4 regions of the Thalassospira sp. SN3W genome follow, and region 1 is predicted to be linked to each of the others. Evidence: predicted binding sites of a transcription regulator. Region 1 holds the regulator's gene; each other region holds the start of a gene.

Region 1 (5,099 bases):
TGGAACCACGAGGCGGCAGGATGCGCATGACCGTGGCACCAATGCGGATCGCGGGGCTTGAGGACCGGGCATTTGACTGGAAGGTGCGATTGAGCCTTCCAGGTGGCGATGAGCTTTCCGTCGGGGATCATATCGTGGCAACGGCACGGCTGTTTCCGTTGCGTGCAGCGTCCGTGCCGGGCGACCCGGATTTTTCACGCGGATTATATCTGGACGGGATCGGGGCGACCGGGTTTGTTTTCGGCCATAAATATAGTGTGACCAAGAAGGCCGAAACAGGAATGATGCAGCCGGTTTCGGACCGGATCGAAAGTCTGCGCCTGACGATCATGACGGCAATCGATCAGAGCCTTACCGGCGCAGAGGCCGGGATTGCCAAGGCACTGATTGTCGGCGAACGCGGCGATGTCAGTGCGGAAATTGCCGATGATCTTCGCAAATCGGGATTGGCGCATCTTCTGGCGATTTCCGGGCTGCATATGGGGCTTTTAAGCGGGACGGTTTTCTTTTTCCTGCGGTTTGGCATGGCGGCCATTCCCGCCCTTGCGCTGCGGTTTCCGATCAAGAAATGGGCGGCTATCGGGGCGATGGGCGCAGCCGTGATCTATCTTGGCCTGTCAGGGGCCAGTGTTCCGACGCAGCGTGCCTTTGTGACGTTGACGATTGTCTGGGTTGCGTTGCTGCTGGATCGGCGGGCGATATCGTTGCGGCTGGTGGCGTTTGCGGCGCTGGTTGTTCTGATCCTGCGGCCCGATGCGGTATTGGGGCCAAGCTTTCAGCTTTCCTTTGCGGCGGTGTCGGTTCTGGTGGCGTTTTATGATGGCCCGGGCAGGCGATGGTTTGACAAGTCGGGGGATCGGTCATGGCTATTCCGGCTTTGGCTGTTTTTTGCCGGGCTGGTGATGACCGGGTTGCTGGTTACGGCGGTGACCGCGCCGATCATCGGGTTTCATTTTGGGCGGATTTCGATGATCGGGATCGTGTCCAACCTGATTGCCATTCCGGTGATGGCGTTCTGGGTGATGCCGCTGATTGTGGCGACGCTTGTTCTGATGCCGTTCGGGGCCGGGGGACTGGCATTGTGGTTGATGAAGCCGGGACTGACATTGTTGATTGAAACCGCAAGCCTTGCCGCCGATCAGGCCTGGGGGCTTTGGCATGTCGAGCAGTTTAGTGCCGTATTTGCCATCGGCATCATGATGGCGATGGCCTGGTGGCTGGTCTGGCGGGGGAACGCGATTGCCCGGTTGGCTGTCATTCCGCTATGCGTGGCGATTGCGGCGCAAATCCTGTATCGCCCGGCGGATATTCTGGTTTCGGGGGATCAGGAAAGCTGGGCAATTCGCGACAGGGTGCGCGACAAACTTGTCCTGCCCGAAGGCATTTCGGATTTTCAGCAGTCGGTCTGGATGGCGCGATTTGGTATCGCCGATCATGATGCCAGCAATGTCATCGAAAAATGCGACGCAACGGTTTGTTCCGTCAGGATCGCCGGACGGCAGGTGATCATTGCCAATGATCTTGCCAATCCGTTCTATGCATGCCGCCATGGCGATATGATCATCAGCCTGAAACGCGATATGCCGCATGATATCTGTGCGCCGGATGTGACTGTCATCGATGATGACCTGTTGTGGTGGCAGGGGGGCGTATCGGTTGCGTTGCGGCCCGATGCCGCCCCGGTGATCGAAACCGTGCGTGAAACGTCCGGCATCTGGCCGTGGATTATCATCGGAGGCAGGGTGGTCAAATAAAAAACGCCGTCAGGCAAGGCCGACGGCGTTTCTTTCGGTTTGTTCGGTTTATTCGGTATTCTATCAGTATTGGCGCAGCAAACCGATCAGACGTCCCTGAATGCGGACACGATCAGGCGACAGCGCGCGCGTTTCATAACGCGCATTGGCCGGTTCCAGCAGAACTTCGCCACGGCCACGTTTCAGGCGTTTCAGAGTGGCTTCGGCGTCGTCGACCAGTGCGACAACGATGGAGCCATCATTGGCCTGTTCGCAACGCTGGATCAGGACTGTGTCGCCATCGAGAATACCGGCATCGATCATCGAATCACCGGAAACTTCAAGCGCATAGTGATCGCCGGTTCCCAGAAGCGCTGCCGGGACCTGCACCATTGTGGTCTGATCGCGAAGGGCTTCGATCGGGGTACCCGCCGCAATCCGGCCAAACAGCGGCAGGGAAACGGATTCACCCGATTCCGAAAAGGCCGAAGGCACGGTTGCCGGCCGATGCGCAGCCTTTCGCGCGGAGGCGATAGAGGTAACATTGTTGGGCGTTTCCGCCGCGTCGTCATCATTATTATCGGGAAGACGCAAGACTTCGAGCGCGCGGGCCCGATGGGCGAGACGGCGAATAAAACCGCGTTCCTCAAGCCCGGTGATCAGTCGATGAATGCCGGATTTGGATTTCAGGCTCAGGGCTTCTTTCATCTCGTCAAAAGAGGGCGAGATGCCATGATCGCGAAGGTAATTATCGATATAGACCAGCAATTCGTATTGCTTGCGCGTCAGCATGATTTTTTCCGAACCAGTAATAAGAACAAACCGAATACATAAATGTTCTACTTTGGTTCTGCTTGTTCGTCAAGCACCACAATCCGAAAAATCACCGTTTAAGGGCATTCTTTCGGTCAAGAAACGAAATTTGGGTACTTTCAGGGATCAGTCGGCGGTGAAAGTACCCGACTTTCCGCCTTCCTTGTGGACAACGCGAATATCGGTAATCCGCATGGCTTTATCGACCGCCTTGCACATATCGAACACGGTAAGTGCGGTAACGGAAACGGCGGTCAGGGCTTCCATTTCCACCCCGGTTTTGCCGGTGGTTTTGCAGGTCGCGACAATATCTACCGCATCGGTGGCAGTTGCGAGTTCCAGCGTGACTTCGACCGAGGTTAGAGGCAGGGGATGGCAAAGCGGTATCAGGTCGGCGGTTTTCTTGGCCCCCATAATCCCGGCAAGCTGGGCGATGCCAAGAACGTCGCCCTTTTTATGGCCGCGTTCGGCAATCAGCCGGGCCGTTTCCGCCGACATCAGGACACGGCCCTTTGCGATGGCGACGCGCGCGGTATCGGTCTTGGCCGAAATATCGACCATGACGGCGTTACCAGCGGCGTCGATATGCGAAAGTTTGTCTGCCATGCCTGTGTCTTGTTCCGTTATCAGGCCGCGAGGCCAAGAATATTACGGGTGGCGGCGGTGACGTCGTCCTGACGCATCAGGCTTTCGCCGATCAGGAAGCATTGCGCGCCGACCTTTGCCATGCGGGCGAGGTCATCGTGCGTGAACAGGCCGCTTTCGGCGACCAGCATCCGGCTGTCATCAACCATGCCAGCGAGTTCTTCAGTCGTGGTCAGGGAGACTTCGAGCGTTTTCAGATTGCGGTTGTTCACGCCGAGAAGCTTTGATTTCAGTTTCAGGGCACGTTCAAGTTCCGGTGCATTGTGCACCTCGATCAGGACATCCATGCCAAGGCTGTTTGCTGCGTCTTCAAGCTCGGCGGCCTGGGCGTCTTCGAGGGCTGCCATGATCAGAAGGATGCAATCGGCACCAAGGGCCCGGGCTTCGGTCACCTGATAGGGATCAAGCATGAAATCCTTGCGCAATACCGGCAGGTCAACCGCTGCACGCGCGGCAACCAGATAGCTGTCATCGCCCTGGAAATAGGGAATGTCGGTCAGGACCGACAGGCAGCTTGCCCCACCGGCCTTGTAGGCCTGCGCCAGAACGGGCGGATTGAAGTCCGGGCGGATCAGGCCCTTGGACGGGGATGCCTTTTTAATTTCGGCAATCAGACCGTAACGACCATCCGCAACCGATGTTTCAAGCGCCTTGATAAAGCCGCGCGGTGCCGATTGCGATCTGGCGGCGGTTTCGAGGTCGGCAAGTGACTTTCGCGCCTTGCAGGCGGCGATATGGTCGCGTTTGTCGTTACAGATACGTTCGAGTACGTCGCTCACGCTGCGGTCCCCTGATTGGAAATGCGGACAAGTGCCTGCAGGGTTTCTGCGGCTTTGCCAGAATCGATTGCGGTGCGGGCCTTTGCGATGCCATCGGCAAGATCGGTTGCGATGTCGGTCACCACAAGGGCGGCTGCGGCATTCAGCAGAACGATATCGCGATAGGCGCTTTTTTTACCGGCAAGAAGATCGAGAATGGCCTGCGCGTTTGTCTGGGCGTCGCCGCCTTTAAGCGCATCAAGGGTGACGATTTCAAGGCCGTAATCTTCGGGGTTGATTTCAAAGGTCGTAACCGTGCCGTTTTTGACTTCGGCGACAAAGGTCGGGCCGGTTGTTGAAATTTCATCAAGGCCGCTATGACCATAGACAACCCATGCATGTTCGGAACCAAGGCGGTTCAGCACATGGGCAATCGGTTCGACCCATTCACGGGCGAAAACACCCATGACCTGGCGTTTGGTTTTGGCCGGGTTGGCCAGCGGTCCCAGCAGGTTGAAGATCGTGCGCGTGCCCATTTCAACGCGGGTCGGCATCACGTGACGCACCGCCGAATGATGGCGCGTTGCCATCATGAAGCACAGATTGATTTCCTTTAGCGCCTTTTCAAGAAGCGCCATATCGGCATCAAGATTGACGCCAAGCGCCATCAGAACATCAGCCGATCCCGATTTTGACGACGCCGCTCGGTTGCCGTGCTTGGCAACGATGGCGCCGCAGGCCGCCGCAACGATTGCCGCCCCGGTCGAGATATTGAAGGTGCCGCTGCCATCGCCACCGGTACCACAGGTATCAACCGCATTGGGCGGGGCGATAATGCCGGTCGCCTTGGAGCGCATGACACGCGCCGCCCCGGTGATTTCATCGACCGTTTCACCGCGCAGGCGTAGCGCCATCAGGAAAGCCCCCATCTGCGACGGCGTTGCCTGACCGGACATCAGAACGTCGAAGGCCTGCTCGGCCTGTTCCTCGTTCAGTTTTTCGCCATTTGCGACTTTGGCCAGGATCGGCTTCAGGTCATATTCAGTCGACATGCGGGTTTCCTCGGTTAGCGGTCCGGTGCGGTTTCATGCGCCGGGGAAGTCTATAAAATTCTTCAAAAGGGCATGGCCATGTTCGGATGCGATGCTTT
Region 2 (5,099 bases), 1.3 Mb from region 1:
ATACGTTTTACAAGAATAGACATCGTTTGATTGCTCCTGCCTTTAACGACATGTTGATTTTGAAGGCGGCCGCGGCCCGCTTCTGACGCAAGGCATATGGCTTCCGAAATCGGTTGCTATCTTGTCGGGGTCACGACCGGCTGGCAACTCTTTCCTGCATGGATGATTTAAAAGCCACGCAGAAAAACGGGCGCGCCGCAGCACGCCCGTTTCCGTTTGCTCGTATTATTGTCGATATCGCGATCAGATCGGTGGACGACGACCACGCAGTGCGTTGACCAGAAGCGAAACAACGAACAGTACGAGGAAGACAAAGAACAGGATCTTTGCGATCCCGACAAACGTACCTGCCAAGCCGCCAAAACCAAGGACGGCGGCGACAAGCGCCAGAATGAGACAAAAGACTGCCCAACCCAACATGATGTTATCTCCTTTTCGGTTTTGGCCGTTGGCGGATCATCGGGATCAAGCCCGGTGCCCGTCAGGCATCAGAGAAGCCGCACGGCAATATTGTTATTCAGCTTCTTCCTGAATGGACTCACCCGCATTTTCCATGTCTTTGCCAAAGCCTTCGGCGGTCTCGCAGGCGGCAAGGCCAAGACCCATGCCGGAAATCATTGCAACGGCGAAAAGCTTTTTCAGAAAGTCAGACATTTCGGTTTCTCCTGTTTGCTCGACGTGATTTTGTTGACATTCCTCATAACGGAGCCGGAAAGACAAAGTTCCCTGTGCGGTTGCCAAGTGTCTGATCTGACGCAATTAAGGCAGAGCCGATGTCTTTGTTTTTGCGGGTTGCAGCCAATCTTGATCATTTTGGGGCAATTGCGGATTTGCCTACCTCGCAACAAAAAACGGGCCCCGAAGGACCCGTTTGATGTATTTGGCGAAAATCGGTAGTCAGCAATCACGCATCATCGTCATTTGACGGTTCATCATCGCTCATGCTGGTCATTGCCTCAGCAATCAGGCCGGCACTTTCGCGGATGCTGCGTTCGATCTCGGCGGTCATTTCCGGATTTTCACGCAGGAAGGTCTTGGCATTCTCGCGGCCCTGACCGATACGGGTCGAATTGTACGAGAACCAGGAACCGGATTTCTCGACGATGCCTGCTTTGACGCCAAGATCAAGGATTTCACCCATCTTGGAAATGCCTTCGCCATACATGATGTCGAATTCGACCTGCTTGAACGGCGGGGCCATCTTGTTTTTGACAACCTTCACGCGGGTCTGGTTACCCACGACTTCGTCACGATCCTTGATCTGGCCGATACGGCGAATATCGAGACGGACAGACGCATAGAATTTAAGCGCGTTACCGCCGGTGGTGGTTTCCGGACTACCGAACATCACACCGATCTTCATACGGATCTGGTTGATGAAGATGACCATGCAGTTGGAACGCGAGACCGAACTGGTCAGCTTTCGCAATGCCTGGCTCATCAGGCGGGCCTGCAGGCCAACGTGGGTATCGCCCATTTCGCCTTCAAGTTCCGCACGTGGCACAAGGGCGGCAACCGAATCGACGACCAGAACATCAATCGCACCGGAACGCACCAGCGTATCGGCGATTTCAAGCGCCTGTTCACCGGCGTCAGGCTGCGAAATCAGGAGTTCGTCGGTATTCACCCCCAGCTTGCGGGCATAACCCGGATCAAGCGCGTGCTCGGCATCGACAAAAGCACAGGTGCCGCCCAGTTTCTGGGCCTCGGCAATGGTGTGCAGGGCCAGTGTGGTTTTACCCGAACTTTCCGGGCCGTAAATTTCGACGATGCGGCCACGCGGCAGACCACCAATGCCAAGCCCGATATCAAGGCCAAGCGATCCGGTCGAAATGGCTGAAATATCAACCGCACTATCGCGCTGGCCGAGCTTCATGATCGAGCCCTTGCCAAATGCGCGTTCGATCTGCCCAAGGGCGGCTTCGAGTGCCTTCTGCTTATCCATCGTATCCTTATCCACCAAATGCAGCGCGGTCTGAATCATTTTTCGAACTCTCTTATTCCACAGGGCCGGGTAGGATGCAACGCAGGCGGTTCCCCGGTCCTAAATGCGGAACGCCACCGCTAGGTGCCCCGCCGGATAACTGACATCACGCCAACCATTTTCCGGCAAACGCATTGAGAACATAATGTGAACACTCGCACAAAAAAATGGATGTTGCAAGTTTGTTCTCATTCTGGTGGGTAAGAATTCGAACCCGGATAAATAAAATTGTCGCCGGGCTTGTGCCGGGATTTTTAAAACAATTCGGAGAAGCCCGGTTCAGGTCGTGATTTTCAGATGTTCGTGCCGATGTGCATGTCCATGATCGTCATCGCCGTGATGATGGGTTTCGACATGCAATTCACCCGGAACCGAATAAAGCTGCCCATGGCGCACGCCAGGTTGTGCCAGAACCTGATCGGCGAATTTGCGAATATCGGAAAGCTTGCCGCGTAAGGTCACGCTTTCAAGGCACGTATCGTGATCAATATGGAAATGCACGGTCGAAACGGTCAGGTCATGATGTTCGTGCTGCGCACTCATCAGCCGTGATGCCAGCATGCGTTCTTCATGATCATAAACATAATTCAGGACCGCTATGCCAACGCCACCGGTGTCTTCGTCAAGCTTGGTATTCTGGAGCTTTTCCCGGATCAGGTCACGAAAACCTTCTGACCGGTTGGTGTAGCCGCGATGCTCAAGGAAAGCATCGAACGCCTCCATCAAATCGTCTTCGATTGATACGGTCACGCGGGTCATACGAATTCCCTTTCAGAATCATCAGCTTGACTCGTATGAACATTTTTGAAAAGTTCATACCGCCTTTCAACTTCCCTAATCTCCCAAAGGATAGCAGATGTTTCAATCAAAGTTCACAACCCCGCTTGCAATTGCCGCACTGGGGTGCCTGATCGGCTTTGGCGCAGCGGCCCATGAATTTGTCGCCAGCAGCAAAACCACCCCCGCGAATGGCAAGGACACTGCTGCCTTCATCCTCGATTCGACTCATGTTTTCGGCACTCCGGAAGAAGCCGAAGCGCCAAAGCATGTCCGTGCACAATTGATCACCCCCTCGGCCAACACCGAACTTGATGTCACTGAAAATGCGGATGCCCCCAATCTGACTGGCACATTCACCCTTTCCAAAGAAGAACCCGCATGGCTTGTCGGGCATCGCCTGCCGGTAATCTGGTCACAAACGCCCGATGGCTGGAAAGAAGGCGGGCCGGACGCACATCCCGATGCGGTTGCGTCATCCCGATTTGAAAAATTTTCCAAAAACCTGACTGGAGGCTCCCAAAACGCGGATTTCATTTCTTCCCCTCTGGGGCACAAACTTGAAATCGTGCCGCTTTCCGATCCGCGCATGACGGCAATCGGCCAAGACGTTGCGGTTCAAATCCTGCTGGACGGGCAACCTTATTCGACCAGTGTCCTGGCAACCTATGCCGGATTTACCGACACGCCATCGTCTTATGCCTATTACACCGAAACTTTCAGCGATGATCGTGGCAGCGGCATTGCCAAAATCCGGATTACGAAACCGGGTCTTTGGATGGTTCGGGTTGCGGCCGATGTCCCGGACTCTGATGCATCTGTCCGGGTACATAACCTGCGGGCAACCCTGACTTTCGATGTCAGCCAATAGGCCGCCACATGCTGCAATCGTTTGGGCGTTTGATGATCGCGGCAATTGCCTGCGCGATCCTGCTTTGTGCAGGATCGTTCCCGGCGATTGCCCACGGTGCGGGATGGCAGATTGACCAAAACCGGACCGCCACCGTCTATCAGTTCGGCTATACAGATGGCTCACCAATGATATTTGCCGAAGCCACAGTGACGTCACCGGACGGGAAAACCTGGCAAAAAGGAAGAACTGATCGTGAAGGACGCCTTGCCGTCGCGGTTCCGGCATTACGCCCTGAAGATCATACCGATGCGCATTGGAAAATAATGGTATCAGACGGCATGGGTCATCAGGTTGTCCTGATCCATTCATCGGAAAAAACACCGCCACCGGGGACACAATCCTCGGCCCCAACCCCCGGATTGCAGGGAAACAGCGCCTTGCTTGACCTGCCGGTCTGGGCTGCAATCCTGTTCGGTTTCAGCCTGATAACCAATCTTGCCTTTCTGCCGGGCTGGATCACCAGGATCAAAAGGCAGAGAAAATCGCACTTAATGCAGGAATAAAAGCGCAACACCCCCAAAGGCCATGCAGGTCCCGACGATGGCCTGCAGGCCAACGGGGCGGCGCAGAACCACACCTTCATAGACAATCAGCAAAACCGGTGGCAACGCCATCAGCGTTGATGCGATACCGACATTGGCATTCTGAACCGCCACCATCGAGAGCCACACGCCAAGCGCCGGGCCGATAAAAGCCCCCAGAAACAGCCACCGCCCGACATCAGGTGCGCTGCACGCCACAATCGTGCGCCGAGCACGCCCCATGGCAATCGCAATTCCCCACATGATCACAACCGCGACAAAGGTTCTGATCCATGTGGCCGACAGCGCAGAATAACCGCTGATCAGTGCATATTTCGCCGTCACCAGATTCGCGACCTGACCAATGGCACCGCCAAGTCCAAACAAGATACCAACCAGATAATTGCGTCCTTCCAACCCGACAGGACGCCCCTTTTTCATCATGATGACCAAAAGAATGCCACCAATGCCAAGCGCAATACCCGACATTTCCTGAGGGCTGAGGACTTCGTCAAACAGAAACCAGCCCAACACCGCCCCCATGATCGGCACGGTCGACATCATCAGCATCGATAACCGCGCCCCCAGGGTCACAAAGGCCTGAAACAGCATGGCATCGCCAATCACAAGGCCAAGAACCGACGACAGTGACAACCAGCCAAGCTGCTCCCACGTTACCGCGCTCGGCCAAGGCTGGCCTTTCAATAGCCAGTGCAACACCGTCAGACAGGTAATCGAGCAGGCCAGACGCCCGCGATTGACCGTCTGCGCGCCGACCTTGCCGCCAATGTTGGAAAAAATCATGCTCGACGTCGCCCAGGCCATCGCGGCAGTAAAGGCGGCTGCTTCACCGAAGAACGGGATCATGCGGGGCTCTTGCTTGGACGTTGTTTTGGTTGTTGAC
Region 3 (5,099 bases), 160 kb from region 1:
GTTTTTTTCAATTTTCTGTTTCGACCCTGCCTTGGTTTTTGCTTCGCCCTGATAGTATTACTGGCACTGCGCGCCGGTATTTTGCCGATCCCGCTGGATCAGTTACACAATATTTCCGACATGGATCAGATCGGAACGATTTCTGGTGCCGGGCAACAGATTTCCATCGTGCTGGTGCTGGCATTCCTGTCAGGCTTTAGCGAGCGGCTAAGCTCTGCTCTTGTCAAACGGGTCGAAGATCGGGTCGAAGCGGGCTAGGTGCCCGCTTCGCTTTAAGACATTACTTCAGGCCGAGATGGCGTTTAAGGTATTTACCGGTATAGCTTTCCTCGTTGGCCATGATGGCCTCTGGTGTGCCGCAACCAACCAGCTTGCCGCCGCCATCACCACCCTCGGGACCGATATCAATGATCCAGTCGGCAGTTTTTATGACATCAAGGTTATGTTCGATCACAACCACCGTGTTGCCCTGATCGACAATGGTGTGCAACACTTCCAGGAGCTTGCGGATATCATGGAAATGAAGCCCGGTGGTTGGTTCATCAAGGATGTAAAGCGTGCGGCCAGTGGCCCGCTTTGACAGTTCCTTGGCAAGCTTCACGCGCTGCGCTTCACCACCCGAAAGGGTCGTTGCCTGCTGCCCCAGATGGATGTAGCTCAACCCGACCTGTTTTAAGGTTTCCATCTTGTCGCGAATGGATGGAACGGCCTTGAAGAAATCGGCACCTTCTTCGACTGTCATATCAAGAATGTCAGATATCGATTTGCCTTTAAATGATATTTCCAGCGTTTCGCGGTTGTATCGCTTACCCTTGCACTGATCACAGGTAACGTAAACATCAGGCAGGAAATGCATTTCGATCTTGATCACGCCATCGCCCTGACAAGCTTCACAACGGCCACCCTTGACGTTGAACGAGAAACGGCCGGGCTTGTAACCGCGTGTTTTGGCCTCGGGCAGTTGCGAGAACCAGTCACGGATCGGGGTGAAGGCCCCGGTATAGGTGACCGGGTTCGAACGCGGGGTGCGGCCAATCGGGCTTTGGTCGATATCGATGATTTTGTCGATATGTTCGATGCCGGTGATGGTGTCATGGGCACCGGGGTGATTGCGCGCATTATGCATCCGTTTGGCTAGCGCCTTATACAACGTCTCAATAACAAGGCTGGACTTGCCGCCACCCGAAACACCGGTAACACAGATGAATTTGCCAAGCGGGAATTTGGCATCGACATTTTGTAGGTTGTTGGCACGTGCGCCCTTGATTGCGATCGATTTGCCATTACCCTTGCGTCGTTCCTTGGGAACGGCGATCTGTTCAACCCCGACAAGATACTTTCCGGTCAGGCTGTTCGGGTTCTGCTGTATCTGTTCGGGTGTGCCTTCGGCAACAATACGACCGCCATGGATACCAGCACCAGGGCCCATATCAACGACATAATCGGCGGCACGAATGGCGTCTTCGTCATGTTCAACAACAAGCACGGTGTTGCCCAGATCTCGAAGACGTTTCAGGGTCTCAAGCAAGCGATCATTGTCACGCTGATGCAGGCCAATGGAAGGTTCATCCAGAACATACAAGACCCCGGTCAGGCCGGATCCGATTTGCGACGCCAGCCGGATACGCTGGCTTTCGCCACCTGAAAGTGTGCCAGATGTACGCGACATCGACAGATAATCCAGCCCGACATCCCGCAGGAAACGCAGGCGATCATTGATTTCGCGCAGGATGCGTCGCGCGATTTCGGTTTCTTTTTCGTTCAGTTTGCCTTCAAGCGCCTGGAACCAGTCGGCGGCCTTGCCAATCGAAAGATCGGTGATCTCCGAAATCGTGGATTTGTCGATCTTCACGGCCAGTGCCTCGGGTTTCAGGCGATGGCCTTCGCAGGTCGGGCAGCTTGAAACCGTCTGATACTTCGAAAGTTCGTCGCGTGCCCACTGGCTGTCGGTTTCGCGCCAGCGGCGCGACATGTTGGGAATGACGCCTTCGAACGGTCGGGCAACCTTGTAGCTGCGCGAACCGTCATCGTAGGTCACCGTGACGTCTTCATCACCTGAACCATACAGAATGATGTCCTGTGCTGTTTTCGGAAGCTTTTCCCATGCGACATTGGTCTTGAAACCGAAATGCTTGGCGACCGCCCGCAGGGTTTGAAGATAATATTTCGACGTGGTGCTGGCCCACGGCGCAACAGCGCCATCGTCAAGGCTTTTGCCTTCATCGGGGACGACCAGTTCCGGATCGAATTCCATCTGGGTTCCAAGGCCATCACAGGCCGGGCAGGCACCAAACGGATTGTTGAACGAGAACAGGCGCGGTTCTATTTCCTCAATCGTGAAACCGGAAACCGGGCAGGCGAACTTTGCCGAGAACACGGTTGTTTCCCCGGTTTTGGCATCTTCGGTCAGAACGATACCGTCTGTCAGTTCAAGGGCGGTTTCAAAACTGTCTGCAAGGCGGGTTGCTATCCCTTCCTTGACGATCAGACGGTCAACCACGACCGAGATATCGTGCTTTAGCTTTTTGTTCAGTTCAGGCGCTTCGTCGATGTCATACATTTCGCCATCAATCTTGACGCGCTGGAACCCGCGTGTGCGAAGGTCACGCAGTTCCTTTTTGTATTCACCCTTACGCCCCCGAACGAACGGTGCCAGCAGATAAAGCCGCGTGCCTTTGGGCATTTCCATAACGCGGTCAACCATCTGCGATACGGTCTGGCTGACAATCGGAAGGCCGGTTGCCGGGGAATACGGGATGCCAACGCGCGCCCAGAGAAGACGCATATAGTCATAAATTTCGGTAACCGTTCCCACAGTCGAGCGCGGGTTGCGCGATGTTGTTTTCTGTTCGATGGAAATGGCAGGAGACAGGCCATCGATATATTCCACATCGGGTTTTTGCATCAATTCAAGGAATTGACGTGCGTACGCTGACAGGCTTTCGACATAACGACGCTGTCCTTCGGCATAAATCGTATCGAACGCCAGCGAACTTTTGCCTGACCCTGACAGACCAGTGATGACCACCAGAGCATCGCGGGGCAGTTCAACATCGATATTTTGCAGGTTATGTTCTTTCGCACCGCGAACCGAAATTTTCGTCAGCATGTCGGGCCTTTTGTTCCTGTAATGTTCGGAAAAGGTATAGAGGAGCCAAACCTGATACGCAAGCGCACCCCAGACAGTTCCTGTCAGTATCTGTCAGGAGTAGTCTGTTTTTTTCGCAGCGCAAGACAATGCACGAAAAAACCCGCCGGAAAAACCGGCGGGTTGAACATGCTTTTGCAATCCTAAAGGATCACCCTTTGGTAACCGACCGGCCGGTTGCGCCAAGATCCTTGAAAGCTTCTTCGAGGCGGGATACCATCGAAAGTTCTGCTTCACGGACCCATACGCGCGGATCGTATTGTTTTTTGTAGGGCTGATCGGTATCCGGATCGACCTGATACTTGAACGCACGTGCGTTGGCTTCGACATATTCGCCAACCGGGCGCGAATAGGCGAACTGGGTATCGGTATCGATATTCATCTTGAAGACGCCATAACCGACAGCTTCTTCGATTTTTTCTTTTTCCGAACCCGAACCGCCATGGAACACGAAGTCTAGCGGACGGTCGCCAAGGTTATGCTTTTCCGAAACATATTTCTGGGATTCCAGAAGGATTTCCGGACGAAGCTTGACGTTACCCGGTTTATAAACGCCATGAACGTTGCCGAATGCCGCCGCGACCGAGAAATGGCCAAGCGGAGCAAGGCGACGGTATGCTTCTTCGACTTCTTCTGGGCGGGTATAAAGACGTGGATCAATTTCCTCGACACTAGTATCAAGGTCATGGCCAATACCGTCTTCTTCGCCGCCGGTCACGCCCAGTTCGATTTCCAGGCTCATTTCGATTTTCGACATGCGTTTGAGGAACTCTTCGCAGGTCGACAGGTTGTCTTCGAGCGGTTCCTCGGACAGGTCCAGCATGTGGGAGCTGTAAAGCGCCTTGCCGGTCTCGGCATAGGCCTTTTCGCTCCATTTCAGCATTTCATCGACCCACGGAACGAATTTCCGGTTTGCGTGGTCGGTATGCATGACGACAGCAACACCATAATATTCAGCCATCAGCTGGGCATGGCGTGCAGCCGAAACAGCGCCCACGACACGGGCTGCTGCAGCGTCCTTGATGCCCTTGCCGGCAAAGAACTGTGCACCGCCATTCGAAAGCTGAATGATGATGTCAGAACCGGCATTTGCAGCGGCTTCAAGGGCGGCATTCATCGTGCTGGACGATGTGATATTGACGGCGGGAAGGGCGTAACCGTCCTGTTTGCAGGCAGCGACAAGGTCACGATAGGCAGAACCGGTAACAACACCGGGTTTAACGGAAGGCATGTGGGTACTCCTCCTGGGGGTCAGAGTATTATTGTTTCCCCCGTGCGTACCGACTGATCCGCAGCGAGGGCAATCCGTAAGGAGCCCAATGCATCTTCCATATGCTGCGTAAGGTCAAGGTTTTCCGTTATAGACTTTAGGAAAAATTGCTGTTCACGCAGACACAGGCCGTCATGATCGGGCTCGTCGTCTGTGCGGATGATTTCGTCAGATTGTGTAAATTTTCCGGCTGCATCTGTGGCAGCATGATGAAGCTTTAAGGCATTCGTCTTTGTGTGGGTATCGATATCGGCAGAACCCGCACCTTTTTCTTCAACATCGGTGATGGAAACACAGCCTTTCGGTCCGATCACATCTTTGACGAAAAAGGCGGTTTCGCTGATCATTGGTCCCCAACCGGCCTCGTACCAGCCAACTGATCCGTCATCAAAGCGCACCTGCAACTGACCATAGTTATACATTTCCGGTGCAACTTCATCCGACAGGCGTACGCCGATGGCGCTGACCGATACCGGTTTTGCGCCGGTCATCAGACACATCATGTCAAGATAATGCACACCACAATCGACAATCGGTGAAACACTGTTGAGCAACCGTTTATGGGTTTCCCAGAAAGCACCGCTGCTTTGTTGGTTCAGGTTCATGCGCATGACGAGCGGCTTGCCGAGTGTCTTTGCAACTTCAACGAACTTTGCCCAAGACGGATGATGGCGCAGGATA
Region 4 (5,099 bases), 440 kb from region 1:
GCCTGTTGATGTGTTTGTAAATTAAACCAAGACCGGCTGCCCCAGGGCGGCCTTTGTTTTTTCCATAAACCGGTTTGCCCGAGGTGGCCCCACCAACAAGGAAACCGGAAAATGACCCATATCTCCCTTGCGGATCGCATGCCGACACTTGATTTCACGTCCAATGCCCTGAAAGACGGGATCGGGGTGGTGCCGCTTATTCTGATGGCGGGGTTTGCCGATACCATTGCGGCAGCGAGCGCGCTGGTCGCAAATGGTGCTGTCATGATCGAGGACAAACAGATTGTGGATCCTGATCATCATATCCTTAGTTACGCATTTGATGATGGCGAAGTATTGCGCCTTACCGTTGGCGGTCAAAGAACGATGCTGATCCGTCGTGCAGAGTGATTGGGGCGGAGTGACCGGGGCGGAGTGATCGGGTTGGTGCCCGCCGGTCGTGCGAGCAGGGCTTGGGGGTGAGGGGGGCGATGTTGCTGGTGATCTCAGAACAGCGACATTTGCCCGTTCGCGTTGGGGCGGACAAAGCCGCTGCAATCAAGGTTGAGCGACCGGCCGGTCATGCCGTGTTTTTTGCGTGCAGCATCAAATCGCCTGGCAATCAGGTCGGCAATCGGGCCGGTGCCGCGCATGCGGGTGCCAAATTCGGATTGATAGCGTTCGCCGTCGCGCATCTGACGGATCAGGGACATGACCTTTGCCTTGCGATCAGGATAATGGGCCGCAAGCCATTCTTCGAACAGGTCGGCGATTTCAAGCGGCAGGCGGACGACGATGTGCGATACGGACGTTGCCCCGGCGTCATGAACCGCGGCAACCAGATTTTCGATTTCCATGTCATTCAGGCCGGGAATGATCGGCGCGCACAGGACCGTTACGGGAATACCGGCATAGGCAAGTTTGCGAATGGCATCAAGCCGACGGTGCGGGGCGGAGGCACGCGGTTCGAGAAGGTTGGATAATCTGTGATCAAGGCTTGTGACCGATATTGCGACCGACGCGCGGTTTCTGGCGGCCATCGGCGCGATCAGATCAATGTCGCGGGTGACCAGTGCGCCCTTGGTGATGATCGAAAACGGATGCTGGCAATCCGATAGTACCCTGATGATTGAGCGGGTCAGCTGTTTTTCTCGGTCTACCGGCTGATAGGGATCGGTGCTGGTGCCAATCACGATCGGGGCGGGCATATAGCTTTTGACGGCGAGCTGTTTGCGCAAAAGGGTCGGGGCGTCGGGTTTCCAGAACAGTTTTGTTTCAAAATCCAAGCCCGGCGACAGGCCCAGATAAGCGTGGGTTGGCCTGGCAAAGCAATAGATGCAGCCATGTTCACAGCCGCGATAGGGATTGATCGAACGGTCAAACGGCACATCGGGGCTTTGATTTCTGGTGATCACGCTGCGTGCGCCATCAATGCCAAGGGTGGTGCGGATGCGCGGCGCGTCCTGATCTTCCATCAGGCTGTTCATCCAGCCATCATCGACCGCCTGATGGATATGGCGTTCAAATCGGCCATCAATGTTCGATACCGCCCCGCGGCCTTTTTGCCTGCGCGCGGGCAGCAGATCCGGATCAAAATCCGGATTGATCCAGCCTTCGCCCGGTTGGGCGGTTTCGATGTGATCTGATGTCGGTTCGATGATGTTTCGCATATGCTCAAATTATAGAACAAAATAGGAACATTCAAGCGAAATACGTTGTACCCAGGTTGCCCCCCCCCCGATATCAACGCGGACAGCGGCAGACCGTTGGCATGACATCATCCGGTTATCAACAGCATTCCTGATTAAGGGCAGGTCGGCGTTGCTGTCGTGAAACTGATGGAGCCGGTGCTTGTCCCGCCACCGACATTGCATGTGCTTACATTGCCGCTGTTGCCGGAGCCGGAGAGATTCGTATTGTTCAGGTTAAAGAAAATCAGGTGGTTGTTTGTCGCCCCGCTGATATTGAGTGTGTTGTTCTCGAAGACGAGGTTGTCTGATCCGATGACTGACAGGGCATAGGCAAAGGTATCGTTACTGGTGGATGTGATCGTATTGCCGCGAATGACGGTGTTTTGCGCGTTTCCGATAACCTGTATGCCAAAGGACGTGTTGCCCGTGGCGTTGCTGGTCAATGTGCTATTGATGATTTCGACGTTATTCACGCCGTTAATCCGCACTGCTGCGGTTGCCTGCGTGTCGGAGGTTGAGACGGTAACGCCGACAAGGCGGCTGTTGCTGGCCATGTTGAAAATATGGCTTGGACTGCCGAAACCGACCGGAGAGGATCCTTCGCCGCTTAGGCTGGCACCCGGTGTGGTAATGGTCACGGTGCGACCGGAAGGTGTTTGAACGTTGAGGTCGCCAGCCCCCATGATGGTTTGACCATTTTGCACATCAAGGCGGCTGTTCACACTGGCAAAGCTGCCATTCAGGATCACGGTCGAATTGGCACCGGCGGATGAGATGGTCGTGGCGAGGTCGGCACTTGATGTTGTTGCACTGCTGACAAGTGTGATGGTGTTGCCGTTGGCTGTGCTTGTTATTTCCTCTGCCGTTGTGAATTGCCCGGCCTGACTGACGATATCAATGTCGCGTATGATCGGATCGGTCATGCGGCGTTCGATAGCGTTCAGGCGCGGTTTGGGATTGTCGCCAAAATCCTGAAGCGGAATGCGCAGGCGGAAGCTGGCAAAGCTTTGTGTGCCGCGCGGGTCGTCATGCTGGATTTCAGCCCCCAGCGAAAAGCGCGAGCCTTCCCACAGGAACGGTATTTCATCAAAGGTCAGGTCAAGCCGCCCGCGAGGTCCCTGTACCGTGTCCACATCGTCTTCGGTAAAGCGATAGCCGCCTGCGTAAAGGCGCAATTGTTGTGGTGCCGTGGCTTCAAACAATGGTGCGCGCCAGCCGATTTCGGCATCAAAACCGCGAAGGGCGCGTTCTTCGCCCTGACGGTACATGATCGTGGTGCCGGAAAAATCCACCGTGCTCAGGCTGTCTTCCATATAGCTTGTCCTGCCGACCGGCATATAGGCATTGGCGCGAAAATCCCAGTCAAGCGAAAGGGCTTCGGCCCCGAAAGTCACCTGATTGAATTTGTTGTCATACGCGCTGTGGCGGCGATCAAAATAGCCATAGCCGCCAATATTCCAGCCGCTATCAAGCATCTGGCGAATGCCGACACCGAAATTGCCTTCGTGACTGTTGGCATCATCCATCCGCGCGCGGATATTGGCAAAGGTCAGGGTATCGTCATCCTGCCATAGCGGAATGAACAGATCGGTTTCACCAAGGTTGCGGTCTGTGCCGGCCTTGCCTTCAAGGTCGATATGCGGTCCCCATTTGTTGCCGCCATCTGCGTCCTGAGCATGCGCGGATGGCGCAAAAGCGACGGCGCAGCTACAGACAAATCCAACCGCATATTTTTTCATTTTTGTCTTCAATCATTTTGATCTGGCTTATGCGCGGCAGGAAAAATCGCTGGCATTTTGCGCATCAGTCAGATCGGCAGTTAAGCCAGTTCATGAAATGGAAGTCCGAGGATTAGGGGATTTGCGCATGGGTCGCCACAGCAACGGCAGGGATGCGATATTTTCCTGCGCGAAGTGGATATCCATTGCGTTTTATGGATAGGAAACAGTGCGAGGTGCGCAAAGGCGGACTATTGAGCCCCGTCTTTTTGTCGACCTTTTAAATTGCCTTTTCGATTGTCATGTATCGGTACAATCGCGCGCTTGCCGGTTTTTACAATCCATCTATAGTTTCGTGGCCACCCTCTTTTAAGGAGCCACTCTGATGGATTGGGCACAGTTTATCAGCTTCACGCTTGTTACGGCCCTTCTGGTGATGTCGCCGGGCCCCAATGGCGTTCTGATTGCCAAAACCGTTCCGACATCGGGACGGGCAGCCGGATTTGCCAATGTTGCCGGTTTCGTGACCGCCTTTTACCTGCATGGCACATTGTCGATTTTGGGGATTTCGGTGATCCTTGTGCAGTCGGCACAATTGTTCATGATGGTGAAGATTGCCGGTGCGGCATATCTTTGCTGGGTCGGTTTCAAGGCGCTGCGCGAGGCATGGCGCGGGGTTAAAACCGTTGCCGAAGTGGCCCCGGCCAAACGCCGCAGGACGCTTCTGGTGGCGTATGGCGAAGGGTTCCTGACCAATGCGCTTAATCCCAAGGTATCGATTTTCTATCTTGCGGCATTTCCGCAATTCATTCCGGTCGGCGACGGGGCCATTACATCGGCCTTCATGCTGGTTTGTGTGCATGCCAGCATCAATATCATCTGGTTTTCGACCATGATTATTCTGCTGTCGCGCCTGACAGGTATGGCACGCAGTGGATCGTTCCAGCGCGCATTAAAGGCCGTGACCGGCAGCGTGTTTATTGCGTTCGGGATCAAGCTTGCGATGTTCCGGCCCTGATATCGGGCCGGAACCGTATTATTTCTTGATGGCAATCAGCGCCATGACGGCCGCAAACAGACCAAACAGAATGCCGCCCACCGGGATGTCAACCGGGATGCCTGACAGGACACCGGAAAGGGCGGCATCTTCGTTTATCAGGGCTTCGAACGCGACCAGCGGCAGGATCAGGGACGCCAGAAACAGAAAGACCGGATTGAACAGCTTGTTTTTCATGGTCTTATCCCCCGATCATCGCAATCAGCAACAGGCCCAGCGCCATGAAGCCGCAAAGGGCGGTGAGAAGCACACCGGTTTTCAGCACGACCGATAATACCGGTCCTTCCTTGCCCGAAAGTCCGACGGTCGAACAGCCGACCAGAATTTTTGACGGGGCCAGCATGCTGCCAAGCGATGCCCCGGTTGCCTGTGCGGCCAGAACAAGGGCGGTGGAAATGCCCGAAAGTTCGGCGGTGTGGCGCTGGAACATGCCAAAGACCACGTTGGAATTATTCGTGCTGCCGGTCATGAAGGCACCCAATGCCCCGATTGCCGGGGCTACCACCGGATAGGCGATGGCAAAGGAGCCGGAAAACAGCGCAGCACCGCCTTCGGCCAAGGCATAGGTCATGCCCGCGTGATCCATAATAATCGCAAGGCCAATGACCGGCACCATGCCGATGCTGGTCGGAAGGCCGCTTTTGACCGTGCGTT

Evidence for each region. Region 1 encodes LexA, which represses DNA repair genes until DNA is damaged. Its sites were predicted from a motif close to ATGTTCTANTTTGGTTC; they were not measured.
Region 2: a site for LexA is predicted at 2,156-2,172, ahead of recA (recombinase RecA). Genes of this name have one in related genera too.
Region 3: a site for LexA is predicted at 3,120-3,136, ahead of uvrA (excinuclease ABC subunit UvrA). Genes of this name have one in related genera too.
Region 4: a site for LexA is predicted at 1,664-1,680, ahead of P8T57_RS17800 (PA0069 family radical SAM protein). Genes of this name have one in related genera too.

The regions. Positions count from the first base shown of each region.
Region 1 is NZ_CP121124.1:4,301,210-4,306,308, reverse strand. It holds gene P8T57_RS19840 (ComEC/Rec2 family competence protein) at 1-1,754, shown strand, start outside; gene lexA (transcriptional repressor LexA) at 1,818-2,525, opposite strand; gene moaC (cyclic pyranopterin monophosphate synthase MoaC) at 2,673-3,152, opposite strand; gene trpC (indole-3-glycerol phosphate synthase TrpC) at 3,173-3,970, opposite strand; gene trpD (anthranilate phosphoribosyltransferase) at 3,967-5,001, opposite strand; gene P8T57_RS19815 (aminodeoxychorismate/anthranilate synthase component II) at 5,035-5,099, opposite strand, start outside.
Region 2 is NZ_CP121124.1:2,983,560-2,988,658, reverse strand. It holds gene P8T57_RS13475 (entericidin) at 1-23, opposite strand, end outside; gene P8T57_RS13470 (DUF1328 domain-containing protein) at 244-420, opposite strand; gene P8T57_RS13465 (entericidin A/B family lipoprotein) at 514-654, opposite strand; gene recA (recombinase RecA) at 905-1,984, opposite strand; gene nikR (nickel-responsive transcriptional regulator NikR) at 2,264-2,743, opposite strand; gene P8T57_RS13450 (DUF4198 domain-containing protein) at 2,841-3,632, shown strand; gene P8T57_RS13445 (hypothetical protein) at 3,641-4,177, shown strand; gene P8T57_RS13440 (DMT family transporter) at 4,163-5,062, opposite strand.
Region 3 is NZ_CP121124.1:4,137,033-4,142,131, forward strand. It holds gene P8T57_RS19020 (hypothetical protein) at 1-258, shown strand, start outside; gene uvrA (excinuclease ABC subunit UvrA) at 281-3,109, opposite strand; gene fbaA (class II fructose-bisphosphate aldolase) at 3,300-4,379, opposite strand; gene P8T57_RS19035 (Gfo/Idh/MocA family oxidoreductase) at 4,400-5,099, opposite strand, start outside.
Region 4 is NZ_CP121124.1:3,865,292-3,870,390, forward strand. It holds gene P8T57_RS17795 (tyrosyl-tRNA synthetase) at 112-390, shown strand; gene P8T57_RS17800 (PA0069 family radical SAM protein) at 486-1,649, opposite strand; gene P8T57_RS17805 (inverse autotransporter beta domain-containing protein) at 1,784-3,409, opposite strand; gene P8T57_RS17810 (LysE family translocator) at 3,774-4,406, shown strand; gene P8T57_RS17815 (hypothetical protein) at 4,425-4,622, opposite strand; gene P8T57_RS17820 (L-lactate permease) at 4,627-5,099, opposite strand, start outside.